One region of the Caballeronia sp. LZ033 genome, then DNA from elsewhere that is predicted to be linked to it. Evidence: predicted binding sites of a transcription regulator. Region 1 holds the regulator's gene; each other region holds the start of a gene.
What was found. Region 1 encodes FliA, which starts transcription of late flagellar genes. Its sites were predicted from a motif close to CTAAAGTTTNNNNNNNNNNNGCCGNTA; they were not measured.
Positions count from the first base shown of each region.

Region 2: motA (flagellar motor stator protein MotA) is a predicted target of FliA. The motif match lies at 3,147-3,173, and genes of this name have one in related genera.
Region 3: motA (flagellar motor stator protein MotA) is a predicted target of FliA. The motif match lies at 2,064-2,090, and genes of this name have one in related genera.

Region 1 covers NZ_JARUXQ010000001.1:3,175,130-3,185,454, forward strand. Annotated here, with positions in the region: gene QCE62_RS14855 (c-type cytochrome) at 1-694, opposite strand, end outside; tRNA gene QCE62_RS14860 (tRNA-Arg) at 1,045-1,120, shown strand; gene QCE62_RS14865 (aromatic ring-hydroxylating dioxygenase subunit alpha) at 1,136-2,128, opposite strand; gene QCE62_RS14870 (GGDEF domain-containing protein) at 2,437-3,450, shown strand; gene QCE62_RS14875 (RNA polymerase sigma factor FliA) at 3,511-4,242, opposite strand; gene QCE62_RS14880 (MinD/ParA family protein) at 4,261-5,178, opposite strand; gene flhF (flagellar biosynthesis protein FlhF) at 5,171-6,982, opposite strand; gene QCE62_RS14890 (thiamine pyrophosphate-binding protein) at 7,306-9,012, shown strand; partial or broken gene QCE62_RS14895 (PepSY domain-containing protein) at 9,091-9,375, shown strand; gene QCE62_RS14900 (hypothetical protein) at 9,586-9,891, shown strand; gene QCE62_RS14905 (branched-chain amino acid ABC transporter substrate-binding protein) at 9,830-10,325, opposite strand, start outside.
Region 2 covers NZ_JARUXQ010000001.1:199,529-209,853, forward strand. Annotated here, with positions in the region: gene aqpZ (aquaporin Z) at 1-123, opposite strand, end outside; gene QCE62_RS00980 (glycosyltransferase family 4 protein) at 377-1,441, opposite strand; gene flhD (flagellar transcriptional regulator FlhD) at 2,161-2,484, shown strand; gene flhC (flagellar transcriptional regulator FlhC) at 2,504-3,079, shown strand; gene motA (flagellar motor stator protein MotA) at 3,221-4,081, shown strand; gene motB (flagellar motor protein MotB) at 4,122-5,120, shown strand; gene QCE62_RS01005 (response regulator) at 5,236-5,613, shown strand; gene cheA (chemotaxis protein CheA) at 5,689-7,995, shown strand; gene cheW (chemotaxis protein CheW) at 8,074-8,556, shown strand; gene QCE62_RS01020 (methyl-accepting chemotaxis protein) at 8,586-10,325, shown strand, end outside.
Region 3 covers NZ_JARUXQ010000004.1:523,243-533,567, forward strand. Annotated here, with positions in the region: gene QCE62_RS29580 (Nramp family divalent metal transporter) at 1-1, shown strand, start outside; gene motB (flagellar motor protein MotB) at 79-1,059, opposite strand; gene motA (flagellar motor stator protein MotA) at 1,093-1,965, opposite strand; gene QCE62_RS29595 (helix-turn-helix transcriptional regulator) at 2,239-3,084, shown strand; gene QCE62_RS29600 (hypothetical protein) at 3,208-3,480, shown strand; gene QCE62_RS29605 (hypothetical protein) at 3,569-3,736, opposite strand; gene QCE62_RS29610 (MFS transporter) at 3,866-5,332, opposite strand; gene QCE62_RS29615 (MFS transporter) at 5,463-6,755, opposite strand; gene QCE62_RS29620 (response regulator transcription factor) at 7,277-8,020, shown strand; gene QCE62_RS29625 (AraC family transcriptional regulator) at 8,180-8,998, shown strand; gene QCE62_RS29630 (response regulator) at 9,296-9,766, shown strand; gene QCE62_RS29635 (hypothetical protein) at 9,818-9,988, opposite strand; gene QCE62_RS29640 (class I SAM-dependent methyltransferase) at 10,045-10,325, shown strand, end outside.

The sequences.
Region 1 (10,325 bases):
ACGCCTGGCAGACCTGCTCGTAGAGCGCCTTGCCGGCTTGCGCGGCGTCGGCGCTTTGGGCGCCCGCGGCCGGAGCCGGCGCGGCCTGCGGTACCGACGCCAACGCGGCGACGGCGGCTGCGGCCTGTGCGTTGTCGTTGGAACTCGCGGCCGCCGGTGCGGAAGCAGCGCCGGCTGCGCTTGCCGCGGCGCCCGGCGCCGGTTGCGCGGGTTCCGCGAACTTGGCGCCGCCGTTGTTTGCCATGTAGACGACAGCGCGCGCGATTTCGAAGTCGCTGTAGTCGTCGGGATTCGTGCCGCCGCGGGCGGGCATCGCGCCCTTGCCGTTGAGCGCGTTGTGCAGCAGCGTGTCGTAGCCTTCGCTGATGCGCGGCGCCCACGCGCCGGCATCGCCGAACTTGGGCGCGCCGGCGGTGCCGGCGGCGTGACAGGCGGAGCAGACGGCCTTGAAGACTTCCTCGCCGGTTTTGTAGACGCGCGGGGCATTGGCGTCGCGGACATCGACCTGGGCGGCGGGCGCGATGCGCTCCTTCACGGAGGCTTCGATATCGGTGCCTGCGCCGGTGCGCGTCGAGTTGTTCACATAGACGGCGAGCAGAATGATGATGGCGACTGGAATGCCGAATCCCGCAATGATCGCGACGATGAGTTGACCGGGCGTCTTGATCGGGGCTCCGTGGGGTGCTTCGCTCATGCTTGTCTCGTCTCCCGTTTTTTGGTGTGAGTCGGTTCAGTGACAGCGTGACAGCTACCGCATGCATTGCCTTGGCGCTCAGACCGTGCGCCGAGACAAGCCGTGGGGAAAGGCTCGGTCGATTATAGACGGAACGTTTGGACGGCGGCACAGGGCAGCAGCACGACCGGACGGGCGTTTACCCGAATCGTGTGATGCTTGTGGCGCACGCGGGCATCGAGTTTGCAGCGCCGCGCGATGGACGGAGTCATGGAAAACAGGTATCCTCTCGGATTCGCGTGGGCCTTGCAGCTGGCTTTCTTTGAGCCGCTTGCCTTGTTACCTTGTCAAATAAGCAGCCCACCGCCGATGCGCCCGTAGCTCAATGGATAGAGTACTGCCCTCCGAAGGCAGGGGTTGCTGGTTCGATCCCAGCCGGGCGCGCCAATCTCAAGACCCCCGCTACACCCCACCCGTCGTCCCCCATCCGAACTCCAGTTCCGCCAGCCATCTCCGGTAAGCCACCGACATCCGGTCGCACTTCTGATGCAACTCCGCATCGAGTTCCAGCGGCAAGCGCTTCGGCCATTGCGATTCGACGATCGGCGTGTCCTGCAGCAGGATCTCCATATTGAAGTCATAAAGCTCCCGATCGCTGTGCGTCGAGTCGTCTTCATGAACGGAGACGAGCCACGCCCGCGTTTCCGTCTCCGACACCGGCGACGCCACCAGCATGATGTGCAGCGCGCCCTGCCCGCCGGCGGCCATCTTCGTGAGGCTCGCAATCAACGGCCGCCTGACGCGATACACATAGTCGATCATCGCGCCGTCGTCCTGCCCCGGCATGCCGGCTGGTTGCCAGTAACGGCACTGCCGCGCTTCGAGACCGCCATCGACCGGAACGACTTCGTAATCGGGCACCTCGGTATGCGCCTGCTCGCCCAGAATCCCCGCGTGCACGAAAGAGAAATGGGCCATGTCGAGAAAATTCTCGACCACTCTCGGCGCCGATGACCTCACCGTCTGCGGTGCGAGATTGATGCGACGCCCGCCGGGCACATCGGCATCCGGATAAAAATCGAGCGCATACTCGGGCTCGCCGAAACACATCCAGACCACGCCGTACTTTTCGTCGCTGACAAAGGTCGTCGCGCAGGCGCGTTTCGGCGGACGCAGTGCGGGATTCGACGGGATATGCAGACACTGCCCCTCGATGTCATACCGCCAGCCGTGATAGGGACACGTGATCCAGTCGCGCGATACCGATCCGAGCGACAGTTGCGCCCCGCGATGCGGACAGTAGTCGCGCCACACATGCGCCGCGCCGAGACTGTCCCGCCACACGACGATGCGCTCATCCGCGACGATGAATCCTCGCGCCCCGCCCTCCGGCACGTCCTCACTGTTGCAGACCGCCAGCCATTCGCCTTGCAGGGAAGAAGCGTTGTTGTGCATTGTCATCAGCCGTAAGCAGGAAGACCGGGAAGAGTCAAAGAGTCCGCATTCGCCCCAACCGATCCTGCAGCGAGATCGCAAAAAGTAGCAGAATAGCGGGTCGCGCGACGGTGCAACCCGATGCACACCTTCACAGCGCCTCCCGCGACCGGGCCGCACATACGAGACAGCAGCACACCATAACAGCAAGAAATCACCAGCCAGGGGTTCATATGGAGCAGGCGCATCAACCGGCACGCCGGATCCAGGCTTTCATCGGGTCCGGGCACCGGAGTCCCGAACGGGAGCAGGCCACGCTTCGTGTCTGGATGGGAACAGCGGTGCTGCTCGCGTATGGCCTCTTCGCTTTGTGGCGCCCGTCGCACGATGCGTCGATGGTCGTGCGGCTCGTCGCCCTCTATGTGTCTTACGGCGCCCTGACGCTATTGGTCGTGAGCCGCGCGAGCGCCATGTCCGGAACGCGCCTGACGCTCACGACCATCGCCGATCAGGCCTTGCTCGGACTCGCGCTCGCGGCTGGCGGCGCCAGCGCGCTGCCGCTCATCTGGGTGATGTTCTGGTTCCTGATCGGCTCGGGATGCCGGTATGGCAAGCGCACGCTCGCGGTGTCCTGTACGACGGCGCTCATCGTGGTGATCGCGCTCGGCCTCGGGCAACCTTGGTGGCATGCCAACCTGCCGGCCGCGATCGGCCTGGGATTGAGCGTGCTGGGGGCTTCGGTGTATCTGAGCGTGCTCGTCGACCGGCTCGGCAAGCTCAATCTGGATCTCGCGCGCCAGGCGTCCACCGATCCGCTCACCGGCCTCTCGAATCGCTATGCGCTGGAGAAGATCGTCAATCGGGCGATGGCCGCGCCACCAACCAGCCAGGACGGCCACGACGCCGATGACGCCACCGCCCTGCTGCTGATCGACCTCGACGGTTTCAAGGAAGTGAACGACACCTACGGACACGCCGTCGGCGATGTGCTGCTGCAATCGTTCGCGCATCAACTCGAGGCGCGCCTGCGCAGGACCGATACCATCGCCCGGCTCGGCGGCGACGAATTCGTCGTGCTCGCGCATCAGGTGCGGGACCGCTCGGCGGTGCTCGCCGTGGCCGACAGCATCCACTCGGCGCTCGCCGCCATCACGTCGGTGCAGGAGCGGGCGGTATCGGTATCGGCGAGCATCGGCGCCTGCCTGCTGTCCGGCGCGACGATCGCGCGCCCGTCCGACATGAACACCGTGCTGCGCGCCGCCGACCGCGCCATGTATCGCGCCAAGAGTCTGGGCGCCGGCAAGACCGTGTTCGCCGAAACCCACGATTTCGAAACCAGCTAAACAAATGGCCCGCATCGCTGCGGGCCATTCGTCTCATGCGTCACGCGTCGAGCGTCAGACTTACGCCTCGGCGCCGGTCCACGCCTGCTCGCGCAGCTTCGTGCGCAGACGCGCCACGGCCTGGCTGTGCAGCTGGCACACGCGCGACTCGCTCACTTCCATCACCGCGCCAATCTCGCGCAGGTTCAGGCCGCGCTCGTAGTACAGGCTCATCAGCAGCTTCTCGCGTTCCGGCAGCCGGTCGATGGCTTCGATCAGCGCGCCGCGCAGGCTGTCGTCCATCAGCGCGGACAGCGGATCCGAACGGTCGACGCAATAGCGGTCGAGGAACGGCTCGTCATCGGCGGAACGGTCGAAGTCTTCGTAATAGATCAGCTGCGCGCCGTGCAGGTCCTGCAGCATCGACTGATATTCGTCGAGCGGCATCTTCATGTGCTCGGCGATCTCCGTCTCGCTGGCGGACCGGCCGAGGTTCTGCTCGACCTTGTGCACCGCCGATTCCACTTCGCGCGACGTCTTGCGCATGCTGCGCGGCAGCCAGTCGTTGGCGCGCAGCTCGTCGAGCATCGCGCCGCGAATCCGCTGGCTCGCATACGTCTCGAACTGCGCGCCCTGGTCTTCCTTGTAGCGGCCGGCCGCGTCCAGCAAGCCGATCATGCCGGCCTGGATGAGATCGTCGAGATCGACGCTCGCCGGCATCTTGGCGACGAGCTGAAGCCCCAGCCGGCGAACGAGCGGTGCATATTTCGTCAGCGTTTCGGACTGTGAGAGTTTGCCTTGGGCGTTATACATCTTGGTCACCTATCTTGATCACATCGACGCCGTGCTGCTCATGGCCATTTCGTGAAGCGCGGCCGCACGATGCGCCGTCTCCCGTCCGCCCTGCTCAGAGTCGCCAACCGGAATTCGCGCGTCCGCCTGGCCGTCCGCCGCACGCGCATACGGCGCGGGGCGCATCGGCCAGTGCAGGAGCTCCGCCGCAATCGCGCGGTAGTCGCGTGCCGCGGCCGTGGCCGGGAACGCTTCGACAGCGCAGCGTGAGAGTTCCTTTGCCCGAGCGACGCGCGCATCCTCGGACACATATCCCGCCTGCACCAGCGACACAGCCAGATACCGGCTTGCGACGCCCGACAGGTTGTCGAACGCGACCGCCGCATCGGCCGGGTTCTGCACGTGATTGATCAGCACGCGGAACTGGCCGATCGCATGGGCGTAGTGCAGACGCTTCATGCACGCATACGCCTCGGTGATCGCCGACGCGGCCACCCGCGTCACGACGAGAAAGTCATGCGCCTGCGCCGCGAGCGACGAGAGCGCGCCATACCGGTCCAGCTGCGCGTCGATCAGCACGATGTCCGCCGGACCGTCCAGCAACGCACGGCATTGCGCGGCGTCATGGCTGATGCGTTCATCACGCGGCGCCGCGAGCAGCGAAAAACCGAACGGCGTGCGCCCGGCGGCCTCCGCGAGCGTGCTGCGGCCCGTCATCACCGCGGCAGCCGCGCCTGCATCCTCGATGCCGGTGAGCCGGCTGGCCGACGCCACGTTGCGGTGCTCGTCGATCACAAGCACATCCTTGCCATGTACCGACAGCGCCGCGCCGAGATTCACCACCGTCGACGTGCAACCGATTCCCGCCGGGCCGCCCACGACCGCCACCACACGCGAGCCGGCTCGCGTGAGGAGCCGTCGCAGACCTTCTGCCTGGTCGAGCACGAACTTATCCAAAGTGCACCCCATGCATGTCGGTCGAGGCACGCGCGGACAGCGCGGAGAGCAGCGCGGGGACTTCTTCTTCGTTCGGCACGAACGGCGAGCCGTCGCGCGGAATGCAGAACGCGCTCTTGATGAGAAAACGCTTGGTTGCGACGTACAGGTTCTCCGGCACCTTCTGCCCGGTCGAGACGTAATGCACCGGCAGCTTGTAGCGGATCACCGTGTCGAGCACGCCGCCGAGATTGGTGGCTTCATCGAGCTTGGTCAGGATGCAGCCCGCGAGCGGCGGCTGGTCCGGCGCGCTCTTGTAGGCCTGCACGACTTCGTTCAGCGTGTCGCCGTGGCTCGTCGCGTTGAGCAGCAGGATGCGCTGCACCGGATGGCCCGCGCCGCACAGCATCGCAATCTGGTCGGAGACCATGCGGTCGCGCTGGCTCATGCCGATCGTGTCGATCAGCACGATATGTTTGTTACGCAGTTCGGACAGCGCCAGTTGCAGGTCGGCGCCGTCCTTCACCGCGTGCACCGACACGCCCAGGATCTTGCCGAAGATGCGCAATTGCTCGTGCGCGCCGATCCGGTAGCTGTCGGTCGTGAGCAGCGCGACCTTGCTGGCGCCGAAGCGCATCACGCAGCGCGCCGCGAGCTTCGCCGTGGTGGTCGTCTTGCCGACGCCCGTCGGGCCCATCAGTGCGAACACGCCGCCGCGCTCCATCAGCGCGTCTTCGCTGTCCATCACCGGAATGTTGTTTTCGAGGACTTGCTGCACCCATTCGAGCGCGCCTTCGACAGTCTCCATCTCCGGCATGTTGTCCATCACCATGCGCACGAGCTGCGCCGAGAAACCGGCCGAGAACAGGCGCTTGGTCAGCGCGCCGCCCGTCGGGTTGCGGCGCTGGCGCTCGCTCCACATCAGGCCGGCGAAGTGCTCTTCCATCATCTCGCGCATCGACGAGAGTTCGTTCATCACCGTGTCGTTGACGACCTGCTGCATGCGCGCCCGGATCGCCTCGGTCACGACCGCCGCCGCATTCGCGGGCAGGCCTTCGAAGACGCTTTCCGGCGTGGCGGGCGCGGCGCCCGGCGCCGGCGTTTCAGCGTGCGGCGCGCTCGTGTTGATCTTGTGCGCAGCGCGGCGGGCTGCGACCTGCGCGGCTTCGCGCGCCCAGTCGGGCGTTTCGACCTTCTGCTGCACGGCCGGCTGCGAGACCGGTTGTGAGACCGGCTGCGGCGCCGCTTCGGCCCGGGCCGGCTGCTGCTGACGCAGCGCAAACTTGCCGGCTTCGGATTCGGTCGGCCGGGCGGTCGACTGGACCGGCGCCTGCGACAGCGTCGTCACCGGCACGCCCATGCCGCGCGCAATCGCGGCCGACGGCGTGAGCGGGCGGTTCGACGGCATCGACGCCTGTTGCGCCAGGCGCTTCGCATGCTCGATCAGCCACGGGTTGGTGTCGGCCATCGTGCGGGACGTGTCGTCGGCGGAGGATGCGAAGTCGTCTTCGTCATCGGCACTCGCGCCGAACACGGAGGAAAACACATCGCCGTTCACGTAGGGGTTCGTGGCTGCCTGCTGTTTCACCGGGATCGCTGCCGCCGCCGCGGCCAGCGCCGCGCGCGACGCGCCGCCCGAACGCACCGCCTGCTCCTGCGCGGCGGGCGAGATCGAAGCGATGTCGCTGTCCGCGACCGCGACGATTTCGACCGAGCCGTCGTCCAGCGTGCGATTCGACAACACCACGGCATCGGGACCGAGCGTTTCACGAACCTGGCGCAGTGCGTCACGGCTGTTCGCGCCGATGAATTTACGAATGTTCAAACTTGCCCCCGATGAGGTGTGATACGGCGATCGTTGCGAGCGAACCGGTCTGTCTGCTTGCCGGTCCCGCTTTTCAGTGAAGCCATTATTGCGAAGTTCCCCTTCGGTCCATCGCTGGATAAAGGGTGGGAAAAAGGGGTATTTCGGCTGATGGACAGTTCGGGGCCGGAACACGGCGCGCCCGCCGCAGCCAAATCTTCCCGGGCGGCGTGTGGCCGAAGGCGCGGCCGAACGCGTAAGCTGGAGGGCACGTCGCTCACCGTCCGGCACCTCTCCGGCATCGAACCGAGGCGTTTCCGGACATTTCAAGGAGACTTCATCGCATGACGTCCGCTGCTTCCGCTGCTCCGTCCGCCGCTCCCGAAAGCCAGACGACCGGCGCCCGTCTCGTCGTCGATGCGCTCGTTCATCACGGCGTCGAGCGCGTGTTCTGCGTGCCCGGCGAGAGCTTCCTCGCGGTGCTCGACGCGCTGCACGACGAAACCGCGCACATCCAGACCATCGTCTGCCGCCACGAGGCCGGCGCGGCGAACATGGCGGAGGCGGTCGGCAAGCTGACCGGACGTCCGGGCGTGGCGATCGTCACGCGCGGGCCCGGCGCGACGCACGCGTCGATCGGCGTGCACACCGCGTTTCAGGATTCGACGCCGATGCTGCTGCTCATCGGCCAGTGCGCGCGCGATCACATGGACCGCGAGGCATTCCAGGAGATCGATTACCGGCGCATGTTCGGGCAGATGGCGAAGTGGGTCGCGCAGATCGACGACCCGCGCCGCGTGCCGGAATACCTGAGTCACGCGTTTCACGTCGCGACGGCCGGGCGTCCCGGGCCGGTCGTGCTCGCGCTGCCAGAAGACATGCTCACCGAGACGCTCGCCGCCATCCCGCCGCTGCCGCGCTACCAGCGAGTGGCGGCCGCGCCCGCGCCGGCGCAGATGGAACGCCTGCGCGAGCTGCTCGGCAACGCACGGAAGCCGTTCGTGATCGCGGGCGGCAGCGGCTGGACGGAGGAAGCCACGCAGGACTTCGCGCGCTTCGTCGAGCAATGGCAGTTGCCGGCGGGCTGCGCATTCCGCTATCAGGACACGCTGTCGAACGAGCATCCGAACTATGCCGGCGATGTCGGGCTCGGCATCAACCCGGCGCTCGCCGCGCGCGTGCGCGACGCCGATGTGCTCTTCGTGCTCGGCCCGCGCATGGGCGAATCGACGACGGGCGGTTACGCGCTGATCGACATCCCGAAGCCGAGGCAGACGCTGATCCACGTACACCAGGGCGCGGAGGAACTCGGGCGCGTGTACCACGCCGATTTGCCGATCGTCTCGGGCATGCCGGAAATCGCGGCGATGCTGGCCGCGCTGCCGCCGCCGCCTTCCATCGCGTGGGCCGGCGAGGCCGAAGCGGCACACGCTGCGTATCTCGACTGGCGCGAGCCGCGCCCGATGCTCGGCGATGTCCAGCTCGGCGAGATCATGCGCCAGCTCGCCCAGACCCTCCCCGCCGACGCCATTCTCACCAACGGCGCCGGCAACTATGCAACGTGGCTGCATCGGCATTACTCGTACCGGCAGTTTCGCTCGCAGGTCGCGCCCACCAGCGGCGCGATGGGCTATGGCGTGCCTGCCGCGATCGCCGCGAAGTCGCTGTACCCGGAGCGCACGGTGATCGCGTTCGCAGGCGACGGCTGCTTCATGATGTCGAGCCACGAGCTGGCCACGGCCATGCAATATGAATTGCCGGTGATCTTCATCGTCGTCAACAACGGCCAGTACGGGACCATCCGCATGCATCAGGAACGGCACTATCCGAACCGCGTGCATGGAACCGGACTCACCAACCCCGACTTCGCCGCCTACGCGCGGGCGTTCGGCGCGCACGGCGAACTCGTCGAGACGACCAGCCAGTTCATGCCCGCGTTCGAGCGCGCACAGCGTTCCGGCCTGCCAGCCGTAATCGAAGTCCGCATTCCGGCGGAACAGAGCACGCCGGGCGCGACGCTCGAACACATTCGCCAGCAAGGCAAGCGTTAGCGGACAAACTTTCATACTGCTTTCAGTGCGCTCCCGGTGGCGCTAGAGTAGCCCGTCCAGAACCACCGGGAGTAAGTCATGCTGAAGATTCTGGCGTTGTCGCTGGCGATGGGAATGTCGGGTGCGGCGTTCGCGAAGGCGGATTGCACGGCGCATCCGAAAAGCAAATAGATGAAGGAGTGCGACGCGAAGGCCAGGCTCGAGGCCGAAGGCTGCAAGATCCGCAAGTTCAAGGTCGATGGCAACTGCTACGAGATCTACGGCCACGACAAGAACGGCAAGAAGGTCGAGATCTATGACGACACGAAGACGCTCGCGGTCGTGAAATCGGAAGTGGAACAAGCGTCATGTCTCCGCCCGTGACCCGGCCCACGAGAGTCTGGGACCTCTGGGTGCGGCTCACGCACTGGGTCGTTGCGGGCATCGTCCTCTGGAACCTGTTCGGTCCGACCGATTCCATTCACCGGCTGCTCGGGTATGGCGCGGCAGGTCTGGTTGCCGCGCGCATCGTGTGGGGCTTCATCGGGCACGCTGTGGTGCCTGATTCTCGCGCTCGCGCTATCCGGCTGGATCATGCGGCTCGATGCCTTCTGGGGCGAAGACTGGCGGCAGGAGATCCACAGCTGGCTCGCGGTCGCGGTGGAAGTGTGCGTCTGCGTGCATGTCCTTGCGGCTGTGCTGATGAGTGTGTGGACGCAGGAAAAATCTCTGCGGGGCGATGCTGACGGGCAACATGCGCGGTCCCGAAAAGGAAAAAGCCCCGTGACCGGAGTCACGGGGCCTTCACCCGAAACATCAACCGCGAGAGCTGGCGTGCTTACTTGCCGCCCACGCTCTGCAGCGTCGTCCACTTGCCGCCGACGACCTTGTACAGCGTGATGCCGCCGTTCTTCAGATCGCCCTTCGTGTCGTATTCCAGATGCTTCGCCGTCACGCCCTGCATGTCGGTCTTCGCGAGGAACGGCAGGTACTTGGCCGGATCCGTCGAGTTGGCCGCCTTCATGGCGGTGAACATGGCCATGGCGCCGTCGTAGGCGTACGGCGAGTAGGTCTGCACGTCTTCGTTGAAGCGCTTCTTATACTTCGCTTCGTAGGCCGGGCCGCCCGGCATTTCGTTCATCGGCAGGCCGGCGAGCGAGGCCACCGTGCCGTCGGCCGAGTTGCCCGCGATCTTGAGGAACGTGTCGGTCTTGACCATTTCGCCCGCCATCAGCGGTGCGCGCAGGCCGAGCGTCTTCATTTGCTTGACCATCGGAGCGGCTTGCGAATCCGCGCCGCCGTAGTACACGAGGTCCGGATTCATCGACTTGATC
Region 2 (10,325 bases), 3.0 Mb from region 1:
AACCCCCGCGAACCCGATCCCGAGCTCGGGGAAGGCAGCGGCAAGCACGGCGCTTCCACAGCCGCCCAGGATCAGCCAGAACGTACCGAAGATTTCGGCCCCAAGACGTTTCGATAAATTCATGTTTCCGCCTTTGTGAAATGTGAATTGCCGCTGTTTCGAAAAGAGCACTGAATGAGCGCATCGAGCGCAGTTTAAGCGCGCTTTATTTTGCAAATTGTCAAATTTGTTTGATAAATCGGCGAATTCACCACGTCTGGAAGAATTTTAGGATTGTTCGGTTACGGCCCCCTTCGCAAGCCTGAGACGAAAAAAAACCGCCCCGAAGGGCGGTTCTCGTTGCGGTCATCGAAGACCGCATGCGTGGGAAGGCTGCTTAGCCGACGGCAACCTGGCGCAGCACCGGACGCTTCGCGGCCTGAAGCATGGCGGTGTAGCTGTCGACGTAATTCTGCGCCATCGTCTGCGCGCTGAAGCGGCGTTCGAACTGCGCGCGAATCTCGGTGCGCGAGAGTTCGTCCAGACGCTGCAACGCGCCCACGGCACCTTGCACGTCCTCGCAGATGAAGCCGGTCACGCCATGGTCGATCACCTCGGGCACCGAACCGCGATTGAACGCGATCACCGGCGTGCCGCAAGCCATCGATTCGATCATCACCAGGCCAAACGGCTCGTTCCAGTCGATCGGAAACAGCAGGGCCTTGGCGCCCGACAGGAAATCCGGCTTCTGCGCTTCGTTGATCTCACCGATGAACTCGACGTCCGCATGCGACAGCAGCGGCTCGATCGTGGTCTTGAAATACTCCTGGTCGACCTTGTCCACCTTGGCGGCGATCTTCAGCGGCAGGCCGCTTTGCGCCGCGATCTTGATGGCCAGATCAGCACGCTTTTCCGGGCAAATACGGCCGAGGAACGCCAGGTATTCCGGCTTCTTGCTCGTTTGCGGCGTCAGCAGTTCATTCGGCAGACCGTGATACACCGTGTTCAGCCAGTTGGCCTGCGGCAACGGTCCGCGCTGGTTGTCGGAGATTGAAATCACGTTCGCCTTCGTGAACGTGTTGAAGATCGGCTGCAGTTCTGGCAGGTCGAGACGGCCGTGCAGCGTCGTCACGAACGGCGTGTCCAGCTGCGTGAACAGCGGGAACGGCATGTAATCAAGGTGGAAATGCAGCACGTCGAACTCGTGCGCGCGGCGGCGGACGGTTTCGAGCAGCAGCATGTGCGGCGCGAGAGCGTCGCGGATTGTCGGATCCAGACGCAGGGCGCGCGGCCATGCGGCTTCCAGGGTCGCCTTGGTTTGCGAATCGCCGCTGGCGAACAAGGTGACGTCGTGGCCCAGATCGACGAGTGCGTCGGTCAGGTACGACACTACCCGCTCAGTGCCGCCGTAGAACTTCGGGGGAACTGCTTCGTGCAACGGTGCAATTTGTGCGATTCGCATAACGTGACTCTCCTGTTTCGGGCAGAGCAGGCGCTTTCGCGTCAGGCTCGGGTCCCATGCCGGTGAAGGCGTCATTTAAGGCATCGCAGTCACGCTCCGGTCGAGCGCTCAACACATGCCATTTCGGGCGGGCCGCGCAGGTAAGACGCCGCCCGAGATCGGCCCGGAGATGAAGATTACATCTCGACCGGGTTATCCCTTACTGCTCATTATCGGGATCGAGAGCGGCATTTCACGTCATTTTTCAATCGCTTATCGTTGTTACAGCGCGAAACAATCGCTGTTACGAAGTCAGAAATTGCAGTGTTGTCAGCAATGTAGACGAATCACACATCTGGAAAAATGACCGCGCGGCAGTATTAAGCATGCAGCGTTCCCGGGCGCCGAACCGCACGTTCGGACGCCGCTGGCACGCGCCCGCGGCGCTTAAACTTGTTGAACCTCCATTAAGTCAGACGAATCGCTGCCGATATCCGGTTCTTGCATCCACAGGTGCGTTGCGACCCGTTTCCGCGCCGTGTAGGAAAAATTCCTACACACAACCTCCTTGAAATCCTGCGATGCTTCGGACACGTTCTCCGACAGCCGCGCCTTCGAGCATCGGCGACAATCGTCTGGCACAAGAGAACACGTGCGGGGCCGGTTTCGTCGCGTCTGCAGCGAACCGAGCAAACGTTCCCCCGCCGGCCTGACCAGCCACGTAACGATTCGGGGAAAAAATGACGAACAGCGCTACGAGTACGCTCGTGGAAATCCGCGAGGTGAATCTGTCGTATGTGCTTCTCGCCCAGCGGCTTCTGCAGGAAGACCGCGTCTCGGCGATGTACCGGCTCGGCCTGTCCGAGCAGGTGGCGCAGGTGCTGTCCTCGCTGACGCTCGCGCAGGCCGTGAAAGTGGCGTCGTCGAGCCATCTGCTGTGCCGTTTCCGCTTCGACGACCACACCATCCTCTCGTCGCTGGCCGACAAGGACAAGAGCGCGGCGCTCACGCAGGCGCATGCGGCGATCCTGCTGGCCGACAGTCCTGTCGCGCAGATCGGCTGACGCACGAAGCGGACGGCCGATGGCAACCAGAAGCGTAGTGGCGGAAGTCCGCGAGATCACGCTCGCGATCGAACTGATCGAGCTGGGCGCGCGCCTGCAATTGCTCGAAGCGGAGACGACCCTGTCGCGTGACCGGCTCATCAAGCTCTACAAGGAACTGAAGGGCGCTTCGCCGCCGAAGGGCATGCTGCCGTTCTCGACCGACTGGTTCATGACCTGGCAGCCGAACATCCATTCGTCGCTGTTCCACGGCATCTATCGTTTCATCCATGAACACGGCGGCGCCGACGGCACGCAGAGCACGATCCAGGCGATCGTGAAAAGTTACCGGCTCTACCTCGAACACGCCGCCCTCTACGGCGACGAACCCGTGTTGTCGCTCACGCGCGCCTGGACCCTGGTGCGCTATTTCGAATCCGGCATGCTCCAGACCAACGCGTGCACCCGCTGCGGCGGACGTTTCGTCGCGCATGCATACGAACTGCGCGCGGGCTACGTGTGCGGCCTATGCCAGCCGCCGTCGCGCGCCGGCAAGACGCGCAAGACGCTGGCAGCGGCCGCGGCGGCGGAGCCGGCGCGGAGCCTTGCGGCCTGACGCCGCACCCGCCCGGGCCCGTTCTGCGGCGCGGATTGCAACGTTTGCCGGCGGCGCGGACATGCCATCAAAGTTTTCCAGTCGAGTGCCGTAAACCACCTAACGGCGGTCTTACCGCATCAAAAACGTGAGGACTCGACTGTGCTGATTTTTGTTGGAGCGCTCGTCACATTGCTGTCCGTGTTCGGCGGCTATGCCATCGAAGGCGGACACCTCGGCGCGCTCATGCAGCCCGTCGAGATTCTGATGATCGTGGGCGCGGGCGTCGGCGCGTTCATCCTCGGCAACAACGTCAAGACCATCAAGGCGACCATCCAGGTCCTCCCGACGCTCTTCAAGGGCGCGAAGTACAACAAGGGCATGTACATGGAGCTGATGGGCCTGCTCTACGTGCTGCTCGCGAAGGCCCGCAAGGAAGGCACGCTGGCGCTCGAGGGCGACATCGAGGATCCCTCCAAGAGCCCGGTCTTCAGCCAGTACCCGCAGATTCTCGCGGATCACCACATCGTCGAATTCCTGACCGATTACCTGCGTCTCATGGTCAGCGGCAACATGAATGCGTTCGAAATCGAAAGCCTCATGGACGAGGAAATCGAAACGCATCACGTCGAGGGCGAAGCCCCCGCGCACGCGCTGACCAAGGTCGGCGACGCGATGCCGGCGTTCGGCATCGTCGCGGCCGTCATGGGCGTGGTGCACACCATGGCCTCCGCGGACCAGCCGCCCGCCATTCTCGGCGAGATGATCGCGCAGGCGCTGGTCGGCACCTTCCTCGGCATTCTCCTTTCCTATGGTTTCATCGGGCCGCTCGCCAACGTGGCCGAGCAGCGCGTGGCCGAGCAGACCAAGATGTTCCAGTGCATCAAGGTCACGATCCTCGCGAGCCTGAACGGCTACGCGCCCGCGATCGCGGTGGAGTTCGGCCGCAAGGTGCTGTTCTCGACCGAACGTCCGTCGTTCGCCGAACTCGAGGAACACGTGCGCCGGGTCAAGGCGAAGTGATGCCTCGCTTCGCGCACGATTCCTCGGTCAGGACACAGCCATGAGCAACGACAGCGAACGTCCCATCTTCATCAAGCGCGTCGTCGGCAAGGGTGCCAAGGGTCATCACGGCGGCGCCTGGAAACTCGCCTATGCGGACTTCATGACCGCGATGATGGCGTTCTTCCTGCTCATGTGGCTGCTCTCCTCGACCTCGCCCGTGCAGCGCCGCGGCATCGCCGAATACTTCAACATGCCGCTCAAGGCGGCGATGGTCGGCGGCAAGACCGTCGGCATGGACAACAGCATCCTGATGGGCGGCGGCCGCGACATCTCCAGCGAAGAGCCGGGCGCCGCGCGCCGCTCGGAAGGCAGCACGCGGCTCGCGCAGCGCGCGTCATCCACGACCGACGAAGAACTCCTCAAGGCCGCGCAGGGCGAGCTCGAACGCCGCGAGCAGGCGCGCCTGCACGATCTGCAGGTCAAGCTGATGGCCGCCATCGAGGCCAATCCGACCTTGCGCCAGTTCAAGCAGCAGATCCGCATCGAAGCGACGCAGCAGGGCTTGCGCATCGAGATCGTCGATACGCAGAAGCGCCCGATGTTCGCGCTCTCCAGCAACGCCGTGCAGCCCTACATGCGCGACATCCTGCGCGAGATCGGCCGGACGCTGAACGACGTGCCGAACCGCATCGTCGTGCAGGGCCACACCGACGCCGTGAAATACGCCGGCGGCGAGAAGGGCTACAGCAACTGGGAGCTGTCGGCGGATCGCGCGAACGCATCGCGTCGCGAGCTGGTCGCGGGCGGCATGGACGAAGTCAAGGTGATGCGCGTGCTGGGTCTCGCGTCCACGCAAAACCTGAACAAGAAGGATCCGTTCGATCCGGAGAACCGGCGCATCAGCGTCATCGTGCTCAATCGCAAGACGGAACTGGCGATGCTGCGCGACGACGGCGGCGCGGGCGCGACGCTCGACAACGGCACGGACGCGAACGGAGCGCCGGCGACGCTCGGGCAACTGATTCCAGGCATCGCGGCGAGAAGCGCGGCGCATTGAGCGCATGAGCCCGTGACAAAGCGGCCTCAAAGAACAGCCTCAAAAAGCAGCCTCAAAAACAGCCTCAAGACCGGACCCGTTTCGACCGTCAACACGGCAACGGCAAGAGACAAACATGATCAAGAACATTCTGGCAATCGATGACTCGGCCGCGATGCGGCAAATCATCTCGGCGACGCTGGCGGTGGCCGGCTACGCAGTGACGGTCGCGTCCGACGGCGACGAAGGGTTGGAATGCGCGCTCGCCGAACGCTTCGATCTCGTGCTGACCGACCATCACATGCCGGGCAAGAGCGGGCTCGATCTCATCATGGCCCTACGCGCGAACCACGCGTACCGTGCGACGCCGATCCTGGTGCTCACGACCGAAGACGGCGAACCGTTCAAGAACGCGGCGCGCAGCGCGGGCGCGACGGGCTGGATCGAGAAGCCGCTCGATCCGGACTTGCTGACCGAACTGGTCGCCGCGCTCTCGGATGACGCGCAGCACTGAAAACGTCGCAACAAACAGCATTGAAACGCGCGCAGCACGGCGCCGATTGAACAGCATTCCAGCGGTGACTCAAGCATGACACTCGACATTACCCAGTTCTATCAGACGTTCTTCGACGAAGCCGATGAACTGCTCGCGCAGATGGAGCAACTGCTGCTCGTTCTCGACATCGCGAATCCGGATCCGGAAGACCTCGCGGCGATTTTCCGCGCGGCTCATTCCATCAAGGGCGGCGCGGCGACCTTCGGCTTCACCGCGCTCACCGAAACCACGCACATCCTCGAATCGCTGCTGGATCGCGCGCGTAACAACGAGCTCGTTCTGCGCCGCGACATGATCGACACCTTCCTGGCGACCAAGGACGTGCTCTCCGATCAGCTCGCGGCCTACCGCGCAAGCGAGGAGCCGGATGCCGCCGCGGCGTCGGCGATCTGCGCGAAGCTCGAGCGCCTGAAGAACGAGAGCGCGGAAACCAGCGTGGCGCCGGTAGCGGCCGTAGCGCCGGTAGCAGCGCACATCGAGCCGCCCGCGTTGCCGGGCGCCGAGCACAACGAGGCCGCAGCGCCGGCGTACGACGGGCCGAACGCACCGCCCGCGCACGTGCTGGCGCAGGCCATGGACATTCTCGAAGACGACGGCAACTGGGACGGCGCGTTCGAACTCGCCGACAGCAGCAACGGCGTCACACATGCAGGAACCGTCGCTGATGCGACGCCGGGACACACCGGCGCGCCGCGCGCGGAAGTTGGACCCCACCTGAAAATTACGCTACGGGGGGTGGGCGAGAAGGACCTGACGACTCTGATCGAGGAGTTGGGGAATCTGGGAAGCATCGTCGGGGAACAGAAGGCGGATGCCGAGTACGTCGTATGGCTCGACTCGGACGTTCCCGCCGACGACATCGTCGCCGTGTGCTGCTTCGTGATCGATGAAACGCAGATCACGATCGGCCGGGGCGACGGCGCGGCGCAAGCCATCGAGGCGCAGCCGGCAGCGGCCGCGCCGTACGCGGTGCAACCCACGCTACAGGAAGAGCAGAAGCAATCGCAGGCGGAACCGTCGCCTGCATCCGTGGCCGCTCACGAAGCAGTACCACAAGAAGCGGCAACGGCGGCGGGACAGCCCGCCGCCCAGCCGTCCAGGGCCGCAACGGGCGACGCCGAGAAAAAGGCGCGGCCGCAAGCCGCCGCATCGGCGGAAGGCAGCTCGATTCGCGTCGGCGTGGAAAAGGTCGATCAGCTCATCAACCTGGTGGGCGAACTCGTGATTACGCAGGCCATGCTCGCGGAAACCACCAGCACCTTCGATCCCGCATTGCACGACCGTCTGTTCAACGGCATGGCGCAGCTCGAGCGCAACGCGCGCGACCTGCAAGAGGCCGTCATGTCCATCCGCATGATGCCGATGGATTACGTATTCAGCCGCTTCCCGCGCCTCGTGCGCGACATTGCCGGCAAGCTCGGCAAGGAAGTGGAACTCGTCACGTTCGGTCAGGCGACCGAACTCGACAAGAGCCTGATCGAACGCATCATCGATCCGCTCACGCACCTCGTGCGCAACTCGCTCGACCATGGCATCGAAACCATGGAAGCGCGCCGTGCGGCGGGCAAGTCCGCGACCGGCCAGCTCGTGCTGTCGGCGGCGCATCACGGCGGCAATATCGTGATCGAAGTGAGCGACGACGGCGCCGGCCTGCGCCGCGACAAGATTCTCGCGAAGGCGCAGAAGCAGGGCATGCAAGTGTCCGAATCGATGAGCGACGAAGAAGTCTGGCAACTCATCTTCATGCCGGGCTTCTCGACCGCCGAACAGGTGACGGACATCTCCGGCCGCGGCGTCGGCATGGATGTGGTCAAGCGCAACATCCAGTCGATGGGCGGTCACGTCGAGATCAGCTCGCGCCAGGGCGCGGGCACGACGACGAAGATCGTGCTGCCGCTCACGCTCGCGATCCTCGACGGCATGTCGGTCAAGGTGGGCAACGAGATCTTCATCCTGCCGCTCAACTTCGTGATGGAGTCGCTGCAGCCGGTGGCCGAGGACATCTACACGGTCGCCAACGGCGAGCGCGTGGTGCGCGTGCGCGGCGAATACCTGCCGCTGGTCGCGCTGCACAGTGTGTTCGACGTCGAAGGCGCGCGCACCGAACCGACCCAGGGCATCGTCACCATCATGCAGACGGAAGGACGCCGCTTCGCGATGCTGATCGACGAACTCGTCGGCCAGCAGCAGGTGGTGGTCAAGAACCTCGAAACGAATTACCGCAAGGTGCACGGCATTTCCGCGGCGACCATCCTGGGCGACGGCAGCGTCGCGCTGATTGTCGACGTGGCCGCGCTCAATCGCGAGTCGCGCGTCCAGCACGGCGCGCACGCACATTAACACTACCCGACCAGACGAAAGACACAGGGAGCTCTCGTGGCAGACATTCAATCGATCAACGCAGCGCCGTCGAGCGCCATGCGCCGCGACGCGCAACAGGCCGAAGCCGCCGGACAGGAATTCCTCGTCTTCACGCTCGGCGCCGAGGAATACGGCATCGACATTCTCAAGGTGCAGGAGATCCGCGGCTACGACAACGTCACGCGCATCGCCAACGCGCCCGCCTTCATCAAGGGCGTGATCAACCTGCGCGGCATCATCGTGCCGATCGTCGACATGCGCATCAAGTTCAACCTCGGCCGGGTCGACTACGACAACCAGACCGTCGTGATCATCCTGAACGTCGCGCATCGCGTGGTGGGCATGGTGGTGGACGGCGTCTCCGACGTGCTCACGCTCACGGCAGAACAGGTGATGCCCGCGCCGGAATTCGGCGGCACGCTGGCCACCGAATACCTGACGGGCCTCGGCACCGTCGAAGGCCGCATGCTGATCCTGATGGACATCGAGAAGCTCATGACGAGCCGCGAGATGGAATTGATCGACGCCGTCGGCGCATGAAACGCACTTAGCCAAGCAGGAACGAAGCCATGCTGAAGAAGTTGTCGATCCGCACGACGCTCACGCTCGTCGGTCTCCTGTTCGCCGGCTGCGCGGCGGTGATCGGCGCGCTCGCGCTCACCGGTCTCAACGCTGCGAACTCCGCGCTCACGTCGCTCGCGCAGCAGGACATGACCGCGATGCGCGCGCTGTCCGAAACCTCGTCGTATCTGCTGCGCTCGCGCGTCACGCTCGACCGCGTGCGTTCGCTCGCTGAAGCGGGTAACGATGCGGAAGCGCAGAAGGCAATCGAACGCGGCCAGTATCTGCTGGGCAAAAGCAACGAGAACTGGAAGCTCTATCTCGACACGTCGAAGCCGACGCTGCCGAAGGACATTCTCGACGCGCTCGTCACGCAGCACGACGCGCTGCTCAAGACGGGCGTGGAGCCGGAGTTCGCCGCGATCCGCGCCAAGGACATGGCCGCGTATCACGCGATCGCCGACACGAAGATCAGCCCGATGTTCGTCGCCTTCGACCAGGCCGTGACGACTGCCGTCGCCGCGCAGCAGGATCATGCCGAAAGCGCGCGTGCGAGCACGGCGTCGCATGTCGCCGCGCTCAACGTGACGATCGGCGCGGTGCTTGCGCTGGCGGTGCTGATGCTGATCGGCACGCGCATGGCGCTGGCGAGCCTGATCGTCAAGCCGATCAACGAGGCGGTCGAGCATTTCGACCGCATCTCGAACGGCGACCTCACGCACACCGCGCACAGCGACCAGGGCAATGAGATCGGCCGCCTGTTCGCGGGCATCGAACGCATGCGCGGCAACCTGACCACGATGGTGGGCGCGGTGCATCGCGGTGCGGAATCGATCGATGTCGGCGCGCACGAGATCGCGAGCGGCAACACGGATCTTTCACAACGCACGGAAGAGCAGGCGGCATCGCTGCAGGAAACGGCGTCGAGCATGGAACAGCTCACCAGCACGGTGAAGCAGAACGCCGACAACGCACGCCAGGCGAGCCAGCTGGCGGTGAATGCATCGGATATCGCATCGCGCGGCGGCGAGGTGGTCGAGCAGGTCGTCGACACCATGCATGCGATCGCGTCAAGTTCGAGCAAGGTCGTCGACATCATCGGCGTGATCGAGGGCATCGCGTTCCAGACCAACATTCTTGCATTGAACGCGGCCGTGGAAGCGGCGCGCGCCGGCGAGGAAGGCCGCGGTTTCGCGGTGGTCGCGGGCGAAGTGCGTTCGCTCGCGCAGCGCAGCGCGGCGGCGGCCAAGGAGATCAAGGCGCTGATCGGCGACTCGTCGGCCAAGGTGGATAGCGGCACGGAACTCGTGGCGCGTGCCGGCGCCACGATGGGCGAGATCGTGCAGGCCGTGCGCCGCGTGACCGACATCATGGGCGAGATCAGCGCGGCGTCGGAGGAACAGTCCGACGGCATCGAGCAGGTCAACCGCGCCGTCACGCAGATGGACAGCGTGACTCAGCAGAACGCCGCGCTCGTCGAGCAGGCGGCGGCTGCTGCCGCGTCGCTCGAAGAGCAGACGCGTCAGTTGAAGGGCGTTGTCGCGCAATGGCGTGTCGAGGGCGCCGCGCCCGTGCGCGGCAGCGCCACGACGGCCGCCGCCCGGCTCACGCCGGCTGCGCGCATCGAGCCGACGCCGGCTCGGCCCGCTGTTGCAAAGACCGCGTTCAAGCCGTCGAAGCCGGCCCACTCCGCGAAAGTTGCGGCGGAGCCTAACGTCGTGACGGAAGCGGCCGTTATCAAGGAAGTT
Region 3 (10,325 bases), on a different contig from region 1:
AGACGTCGGGTCAAGAGCCCGCGACGTGAAGCACGATCCGAACTCGTGTTTCCTCCGCGGGCCCGATTGGTCGCAATGCTACTTCACCACACTCACCGTCCCATTCGACTTCGCCGCCACCGCAGCCGGAATCGCAGCCTCCACCGGTTGCCCTTGATCGACCGTCGTCCTCCCACCATCCTTGAAGAACGCCTGCTCCGCGGCCTTGTTAAGAACGAGAATACTGATCCGCCGATTAGTCGGCTCATCAACCACATCCTTGTTCAGCGGCAGCACGTCAGCCAGCCCGCGCACCTGCAGCACCTTGCTTTCCTTCATCCCCCCGGCCACCAGCGCGCGCCGCGCCGCATTCGCGCGCTCACTCGACAATTCCCAGTTCGAATACCCGGCCTGACCACCGGAATAGGGCACCGCATCCGTATGTCCCGCGATCGACACGCGGTTCTCCACATCGTTCAGCGAAGCCCCGATGTTGGTCAGAATCGTGGTCACATAACCTTCGAGCCTGAAACTGCCGGAAGCGAACATCGGCCGATTGAGCGAGTCCACGATCTCGATACGCAAGCCTTCGCTCGTGATCGCGATCCGGATCTGATCCTTGAACGCACGCAGCGCCGGCGTCTGTTCGATCAAGGCAGTCAGCTTCTGCTTCAGTTGCTGAAGCTTCTGCAAATCCTCCATCGCAACAGCGGCGCGCGCGATGGTCTGCGGCACCGGCTGCGTCTGGCTCTTCTTGCCTTCGCCGGGACGCGTGCTCGACAGATCCTGACCGCCGCCGGTAATCACGCTCGTATGCGTGGACGCACCGCCATCGTTGCCGAACAACGCCGACAACGGCGTGTTGAAATACTGCTCGATGCCTTCCTTGTCGTACTTCGACGTGGACCCGAGCAGCCACATCAACAGGAAGAACGCCATCATCGCGGTGACGAAGTCGGCGTAGGCGATCTTCCACGCGCCGCCGTGATGGCCATGTCCGTGCGCCTTCTTCTTGCGTTTCACGACCACGGTGGGCGCAAGTACGGATTGCAGCGGATCGCGTGACGGTTTCTCAGCCATGAGAGTGATTTCCTTCTTGCGTGCGCGTGCAGGTCAGGAAGCCGCTTTCGGCATCTTGGTCGCGCGCACCGCGTCGTCCAGTTCCTTGAAGCTCGGGCGGTCCGCCGTGAACAGCACCTTGCGGCCGAATTCCACCGCAATAGTCGGCGCGTAGCCGTTCATCGAAGCAAGCAGTACCGACTTCACGCACTGGAACGGTTTCGCTTCCGCAGCGCCCTTTGCATTGAGCAGATCGGCGAGCGGGCCGATGAAGCCGTAAGCCAGCAGAATACCGAGGAACGTGCCGACCAGCGCGCCCGCGATCATCTCGCCGAGGATGGCGGGCGCGGCGCCCACCGAACCCATCGTGTGCACCACGCCCATCACGGCGGCGACGATACCGAACGCAGGCAGGCCATCGGCCATCTTCTGGATCGCGTTGGCCGCGACCGAGCTCTCGGTGTGATGCGTCTCGAGTTCCTCGTCCATCAGGTCCTGCATCTCGAGCGCGTTGACATTGCCCGCCGACATCATGCGCAGATAGTCGACGATGAAGTCGAGCAGATGATGATCGGCCATCACGTGCTCGTACTTCTGAAACAGCGGGCTGGATTCGGGCGCGTCGACATCGGCTTCGAGCGCCATCATGCCTTCCTTGCGCGCCTTCTGAAGCAGTTCGTACAGCAGCGCGATCAGCGCGACGTACTTCTCTTTGGTATAGCCGCCGCCCTTGAACGCCTTCGGGATGGATTGCAGGGTCTTCTTGAGCGTCGCGGTTGGATTCGACACGACAAATGCGCCGATCGCCGCCCCGAAAATGCACAGCAGCTCGAACGGCTGCACGAGCGCGGCCAGGTGGCCGCCGACGCCGATGAAGCTGCCGATCACCGAGCCGATGACCACCACCCATCCGATGATGACAAACATGATTTCTCCGCAGTTTTCCGCGCGCCGCGGGCCGTGCGTGCTTGCTTGAAGAAAAGACGCGCACGGCTCGCGACGCATTGTTCGCTTGTTCAGGCTCTTAACGGCCGGTAAGAACGGGAAATGAAGGGTGTCCGGAGCAAGTTTTTCTGCGCAAATGTTTGCGTCGTAAATGTTACGTTCCGGCCGATCGGCGCCGCGGACGCAAGGCAGTCGCGCTGTGATGACGTGGCAGGTAATGGAACGGGCGCATCCGGTTCGACTAAGATCGTCCGCATGAACTCGACTCTCGTCCACGCCCTTGCTGATCCGGCGTCCTCCGCCCCGGACGCGACCGTCGGCGCGCTGCTGCGCGAATGGCGTCAGCGAAGACGCATGAGCCAGCTCGATCTGGCCGGCGAGGCCGATGTCTCGACGCGGCACCTGAGCTTCGTCGAATCGGGGCGGGCGCTGCCGAGCCGGGAAATGGTGATGCGCCTCGCCGAACAGCTCGATGTGCCACTGCGCGAGCGCAATACGCTGCTGATGGCGGCAGGCTACGCGCCGCTGTATCGGGAGCGCGCCCTGGCCGATCCGCATATGGCCAGCGCGCGCCGCGCCGTCGAACTGGTCCTGAAAGGTCACGAGCCGTTTCCGGCACTTGCCATCGACCGCCACTGGAATATCGTCGCGGCCAACGCGGCGCTGCCGCCGCTGATCGTATCCGCCGATGCCGCGTTGCTGGCGCCGCCCGTCAACGCGCTGCGCCTCTCGATGCATCCGCGCGGACTCGCCGGCGTCATCGACAACTGGCACGAGTGGCGCGCGCATCTGCTCGCGCGGCTGCATCGGCAGGTGGAGGTGTCGGGCGATCCGGTGCTGCTTGCACTGCACGCCGAACTGGAGGCGTATCCCGCGCCCGCGCACGCCCACGCGCCGCCGTCCAGGCGTCACGAGCCCGATCCGGTGGTCGTGCCGCTGCGCCTGCGCACGCCGCATGGCATGCTTTCGTTCTTCAGCACGACCACGGTGTTCGGCACGCCGGTCGACATCACCTTGTCCGAGCTGGCGATCGAAGCCCTGTTTCCCGCCGACGACGTCACCGCCGCCATCCTCGGCCGGCTCGCCGAGGCACGACGCTGAACTTGCGCCGGCGCGCACGGGCTTACAGAATGGAACCTCGTGCGGGCAGGCGGATCAATCAGAAAGGCAGGCCGGATATTCCGAGCCTGGTGAGCTTTTGTCCAACCAACGCGGAAGATAGCGATGATTCAAACATTCGAGCAAGTGATCGGCGGGCAAAGCATGCAGTTCTGCGCAAGCATTGCGGACGGCGGCGGCCCGCCGCGCGTCATCATCAGCCGCGCAGATTCGGCGGAGTCACTGGTGATCGTCGAAGCGGAAGGCATCATCAGCACGATCAAGGCGGAAGTGGAAGCGCCCGCGTCGCTCGTTGCCGATGCCGTTCGCAAGGCGCAGCAGGAAGCGCTCATCGAGCGCGCACTGGAAACCGGCGCTGTGCAGACCACGAGCCTGTAGGCTTCGCGGCAGCCGGCGTCACACAAACGTGCCCGCGCGGTTCTTCGAGCCGCGCGGGCATTGTCTTGTCAGGCGGAAACGTCCGGCGCTACAGGCGCGGTTCGCCGTTTTTCGGATCGGCGGGCACCATCGGCGTGGCGGAATCCGGGCCGTCAGGCATGTCCGGATCGTCGGGGTTCGGCGCCGCATCGGGATCGAACAATTCGTCGGGATCCGGTTCGTACGGCTCTTCAGGGGAACGGGGCAGCGTCGACATCAGCTTCTCCTTGAGGTTGGATGGCTTCAGGCTCCGAGGCAGCTTGCTTCGATCCGGTCTGCCCCGGGCGTCTCGCTTGATCGTTGCAACAGGCGTACCCGCTGACTGACACGCGTCAAATTGCTGCATTTAGTCAACATTCTCCGAAAGCGCGTTGCGCACGCAGTCTGACGGGCGATCCTTGTTTGTCTGCGCCGAATTGCTGATCTGACGCGCAACCAACGCCGTGCCCAGCAGGAGCGCGACGGAAATTCCGGCCGACCAGCGCACGGCATCGACGATATGCGCCGCGCCCGCCGCGCCGTCCCCATGACCCGCGAGCGCGCCGAACGCCGCGACCCCGATCGCTCCCGCCGCCTGGCGCGCCGTGTTGAGCACCGCCGACGCCGTCCCCGCGCGCTGCTGGCCGACGGTGCCGAGCAAGGCGGTCGTCATCGCGGGCACCGCGAGCCCCATGCCGGACGGAATCAGCAGGAACGGCAATAGCAGGGCGGCCGTGGGCGTGTGCGCATCGACGAAACAGAGTGCGGCGAAACCGGCGGCGTCGAGCAGCGCGCCCGCGATCATCGGACCGCGCGAGCCGAAACGCGCCACCACGGGTCCGCTCGCCAGGTTCGAGATGAGGAACCCGCCCGTCAGCGGCAGGAACGCCAGGCCCGTTTGCAGCGGTGTATGGCCGAGCACGCGTTGCAGGTACAGGCTCAGAATGAACACCGTTCCATAGTAGGTGAGATTCACTCCGATACCGAACAAGACCGCCGCGCTGAAGGTGCGCTCGGCGAACAGCGAGAGCGGCAGCATCGGCGACGCGCTTCTTCGTTCAGTCGCGATGAAACCGCCACCCGCCGCCAGCGCGAGCAAAAATCCTCCCCACACGAGCGGATGAGCGATCCCGAGCGGCCGCCATTCGATCACCGCGCCCACCAGCGCCGCCAGCGCCACGATCGCGAGCGCCTGACCCGGCAGGTCGAGACCGCGGGCGTCATGCGCATTCTTTGGTTGCGCGGCCCGCACCCACAGCAACGTCGCCACGATACCCGCCGCGCAGACCGGCAGATTCACCCAGAAGATGCTGCGCCAGCCGAAGGCCGCGATCAGCAGGCCGCCGACGATCGGCCCCGACGCAATCGACACCGCGCCCGCCGCCGTCCAGAGCCCGACAGCGCGAGCGCGCAGCCGCTGATCGTGGCCGCACGCCGCGTTGAGCAGGGCGAGCGAGTTAGGCAGCATCGCGGCAGCGCCGACGCCCTGCGCCGCGCGGGCGGCGATCAGCTGCGGCGCATCGGTTGAAAAGGCGCACGCAAGCGATGCCAGCCCGAACAGCAGCAGTCCGCCGAGAAACATGCGCCGCGCGCCGAAGCGGTCGCCGAGCGAACCGGCCGAGAGCATCAGCGCGGAAAACGCGAGCGCATAGCTGTCGACGGTCCATTGCAGGCTCGAGACGCTCGCGCTCAGATCGCGGCCGATGCTCGCGAGCGCCACATTGACGATGGACACATCCAGCTGGGACACGACAAAGCCGACGCTGGTCGCGGTCACGACGAGCTTCTGCCGCCCGGAAAGATGCGCGGAGGAGGAGGAAAGGTTCGAGTTCATGCCGACCATCGTAGGCGCGTCGCGCGTTCGATGTTTCGGGCTGGCCTGAAACGTGAAATCCGGACATCGGACCAAAAAAATGGCGCACTGCATCAGCAGGTGCGCCATTTTTCTCGAATGAAACCCGAACTTAACGGGCGTGCTTGATGAACAGCGTCGTCAGCGCGCCCACCACGCACAGCGCGGCGACATACCACACCGGCGCGAGCGGGCTCGACTTCATGAACAGCGAAACGACAATGGGCGTCAGTCCGCCGAACACCGCGTACGCGACGTTGTACGAGAACGAAATGCCCGAGAAACGCACGGCGGCGGGGAACGACTTGACCATCACGAACGGAATCGCGCCAATCACGCCGACGAAAAAGCCCGCGACCGAATACCACGGCAGGAGCGCGGAGGCATCGACGGCGACTTCGCGGAACAGCATCCAGTACGACACCGCCAGCGCCAGGCCGCCGATGAAGATGGTCTTGCCCGCGCCGATCCGGCCCGCGATCGCGCCGGCCAGCACGCAGCCGATCGTCAGGAACAGCGTCGCGGCGCAGTTCGCCATCAGGACCGTCGCCGGGGCGAGGTGGAACTGCTTCTGCAGCAGCGTCGGCGTCATCAGGATCACGACGACGATCGCCGCCGACAGCATCCACGTGAGCAGCATCGAAACGATCACGGCGCGGCCGTGGTCGCGCAGCACGGCCTTGAGCGGCAGTTCCGCCGCGAGCGACTTGCGCAGCTTGAGTTCGGCGAAGACGGGCGTTTCGTGCAGCCAGCGGCGCAGATAGACCGAGCACAGCCCGAACACGCCGCCCAGCAGGAACGGCAGGCGCCAGCCGAAAGCGGCGACGTCGGCGGGCGTGAACGCCTTGTTGATGCCGGTCGCGATCAGCGAGCCGAGCAGGATGCCCGCCGTGAGGCCTGCCGTCAGCGTGCCGCATGCATAGCCGATATGCCGCGCCGGCACGTGTTCCGACACGAACACCCACGCGCCCGGCACTTCGCCGCCGACCGCCGCGCCCTGCATCACGCGGAACAGGAGCAGCAGCACGGGCGCCATCAGGCCGATCGACGCATACGTGGGCAGCAGGCCCATCAGCAGGGTCGGCACCGACATGAGCAGCACGGAGAGCGTGAACATGCGCTTGCGTCCGAGCAGGTCGCCGAAGTGCGCCATGATGATCCCGCCCAGCGGACGCGCCAGATAACCCGCCGCGAAGATGCCGAAAGTCTGCAATTGGCGCAGCCAGTCAGGAATGGCCGGCGGGAAGAACAGCTGGCCGATGACCGGTGCGAAGAACACGAAAATGATGAAGTCGTAGAACTCGAGCGCGCCGCCGAGCGCGGCGAGCGTGAGCGTCTTGTAGTCGCCGCGCGTGAGGGCGCGGCTGGCCGCGCGCGGGGCGTCGGACAGAGGTGTTGCCTGCATCGAAAGAAAACCCGTGAGTGAAAAGACCACGCGTGACGCGCGGGCAGGGCGAGGCTGTGCCCGATGCGGGAAGGGTCGGGTGCGCCGGATGGGCGCGCGGCGGATCCGGGTGTGGAAAACGCCGATGACCGGACAGGTGCGGAGTCGAGAGCCGCCACCCGTCCATCCGCGCTGCGGGAAGCGGCGGAGAGCCGCGGCGCAGCTTGCTACGCGACGTCTCGGTAAAACGGCGTAAGCGGGGACTGAAAAGCCAGACGCGCGATGTTACAGGATGCAAGCGGCTGAAAAAACGAAATGCCGTTCTATTTTTTGCAGGGGTTGCGCGCATAAGACGGCACGAGATTGTCCTCATGCCCGGACACATGCATTGACAATTCAGACGAGTCCGATGGGAAAGCGGCGCGTGCTTGCCCAGAATGCCGAGTTCGAAGCGCCCGTCTCATCCCTTCGACGAGACGCCCGGCGGATGCCTTTAGCCGCGCATCCGCTCCATGTCCCTTGGACTCATCAGGTAAGACACCATGCGCGTCGCCGTTCTGCAAACCGATCCGAGTTATCGAAATCTCGTCAGCGACGTCGTCAAGCGACTCGGCCATACCTGCGTGACTTTTGGCGACGGCCTCGTGCTGTCGAAAGCCCTGTCGCGCTCCACGGTCGATCTGCTGATCCTCGACTGGAATTCCACCGGCCTGTGCGGACTGGATCTCCTCAAATCCGTGCGCTCCAGCTTCGGCGAGCGCGTGCCCGTGCTGTTCGCCACGCCGGACGGCGCCGAGCACAACGTCGTGTGCGCGCTCACCGCCGGCGCGGACGATTACGTCGTCTATCCCATCCGTCCCGGCGAACTCGGCGCGCGCATCGAGGCGCTGCTGCGGCGCGCCTATCCGACCACGTCGAACGCCTGCCTCGAAATCGGCCCGTATCGTTTCGACGCCCGCCAGCAGATCGTCACGGTGCGCGGCAAGCCGGTGCAGCTGAGCGGCACGCAATTCCGGCTGGCGCAGCTGTTCTTCTCGAACATCGGCCGCGTGCTGTCGCGCGATCACATCTTCGCGATGGTCTGGGGACGCGAGTTCCGCGAAACGACGCGGACCATCGACAGCCACGTGTCGCGTCTGCGGCTCGCGCTCGAAATCGAGCCGGTCAACAACTTTCGGCTGCAGCCGGTCTACAAGAGCGGGTATCGGCTGCTTCATCTGTACGACGACGGCAAGGGAAGAGGCGACGAGCGCGTCGAGTCCGCCGCCGCGCAGATCGCCGCCTGACGGCGGGGGCAGCCAGCGTGGGTCGCATCGCGATGCATCGTGGGGGCGGCACGCATTTTTTTCAGGGCGGGGCGCTTTTATAATCGAGCGCCAGAATCCCTCGCGCTTCCGGCGCGCGGCATTCGACCTCAACCCGATTGCACCCCGACACCACGACGCATGACGAGCACGGCAGCCCCATCGAGCGGGACTTTCATCGCGCGCCCTCCGGCATCCACGCTTGCCGACATGCTCGGGCATTTCGCCCAGCTCGCGCCGGTGTTCGACGCCATGCCGGACATCGTGTTCTTCGTGAAAGACCGTGAAGCGCGCTATGCGATGGTCAACCGCACGCTCGCCCGGCGGTGCGGCTACAAGGACAACAAGACGGCGTTGCTCGGCAAGACCGCCGAAGAAGTGTTTCCCCGCCGCTTCGGCCGCATCTACACCGCGCAGGACCAGGCGATCATCGCGCAGGGGCATCAACTCATCGACCAGCTCGAACTGCATCTCTACCCGGGCCGCGAGCCGGGCTGGTGCATGACCTGCAAGCAGCCGTTGCTGGACGGCCAGGGTGCGATCGTCGGGCTGGCGGGCATCTCGCGCGACCTGCAGGCTGCCGAAGGCACGCATCCCGCCTACAGCCGGCTTGCCGCGGTGGTCCGGCACATCCAGGAGAACTACGTCCAGCCGCTCAACATGCGGCAACTCGCGCAAATGGCCAACATGTCGATTGCGCAACTGGAGCGCTATTTCCACAAGGTGTTTCACCTGACGCCGCGGCAGGTGCTGCTGAAGACCCGTCTCGACGCCGCCACCGCGCTGCTGGTCTCACAAGACGACAAGGTCACGGACGTCGCGGCGTTGTGCGGCTATACGGATCACAGCGCGTTCACGCGCCAGTTCAAGGCGACGGTCGGCATCACGCCGTCCGAATACCGCGCGTTGCTGCAATCGGGCACAATGCGCCCCGATTCGCCGCAGGACACAAAAGTCTGACGGGAAATCGGGGTACAACTGGTCCCTGAATTACATGGTCGTGCGGTTCCAGGGCGGATCCGGCTGCGTGTAACCGGCGCTCAGGCCCGCCAGACGGGCGGTCGCGGCTTGTTTCGAGAAAACCGGTCCGCTTCTTGCTCGAACACGCACGCCACGGCCAGCGACGATTCGCCGGGCGTGGCAAGAAACCGCGAGGCGTTCCGCACCGGCGCACGCGCGGCTCAAATAGCGGTGCGTTCGGAATTCCCGCCGCGTTTTCGTGTCAACAAGGCGCACCGCGTGTTTGCGGAGCGCCCGATGCGGCGAGTCAAGGAGACCGTCGCGAGAATTCCGTTTTTGGCAGTTGAAAAGAACATCATGAACGAAGTAGCAAGACTGGGGCATATGCGGATCGTGCTCATCGAGGACGATCCGGAAAGCAGGGCATCGCTGCAGATGCTGTTGCAAGAGGAGGGGGCCGAAGTCATCGCCGTAGCCGACGCCGAGGACGGCGCGCAGGCGGCGATCGAGCATCTTCCCGACGCGGTGATCTGCGATCTCGACCTTCCTGAAATGGATGGTTTCTACCTGATCCAACGTTTGCGGGACCATGAAATACGCGGCAACCTGCCGCCGTCCGTCGCCATCGCGCTGACGGGACACGATGGCGAAGAATACCGCCTGCGCAGCATCGGCGAAGGTTTCCAGCACTTCATGACCAAACCCGTGCATCCCGATGAACTCGTCACCTTGATCCAGGATGCGGCCGGAGCGCGCGTCGTGATGTAGCGCGCCGAAGGCCATCGCACGCGGCGCGCTGCGCCGCGTGCCGCTACGCGCTCAGGACCGGTCGCGGTTGCGTGCCCGAGTTGCGCCCGTGATGATCGCAATGCCGAGCATGATGACGGCGACGATCATGATCGTGTGCTGCGAGACGTGCATCGCGACGAGCGCCCACGACACGCCGCCGATCAGCACGAGCCATCCGACGAGGTAAATGATCAACGTCATCGTTTTCTCCTTCTCTGTTTCTAGTTGTCGACAGGTAGAGGCATGCTGCCTGCAAGATGCGTACCGGCGCCACGGGCCGGTGTGTCGGGGATATTGATAGAATCCGAGCCACTCTTTCTTCGACACGGCAGACCGAGACTATGTCGCATGCTCATGAGGTGGTTCGAGAAGCAGACCGGTGCGTGGCGTTCACCTGCAATATTTGCGGACAGGCCAACAGCGTCGAGAAGGCGCGGCTGACGCGCGAGGAGCCCAGCTGCACCTCGTGCGGCTCGACCGTGAGGATGAGGTCGATCGTGCAGGTGCTGACGCGCGAATTGTTCGGGCGAAGCATGAC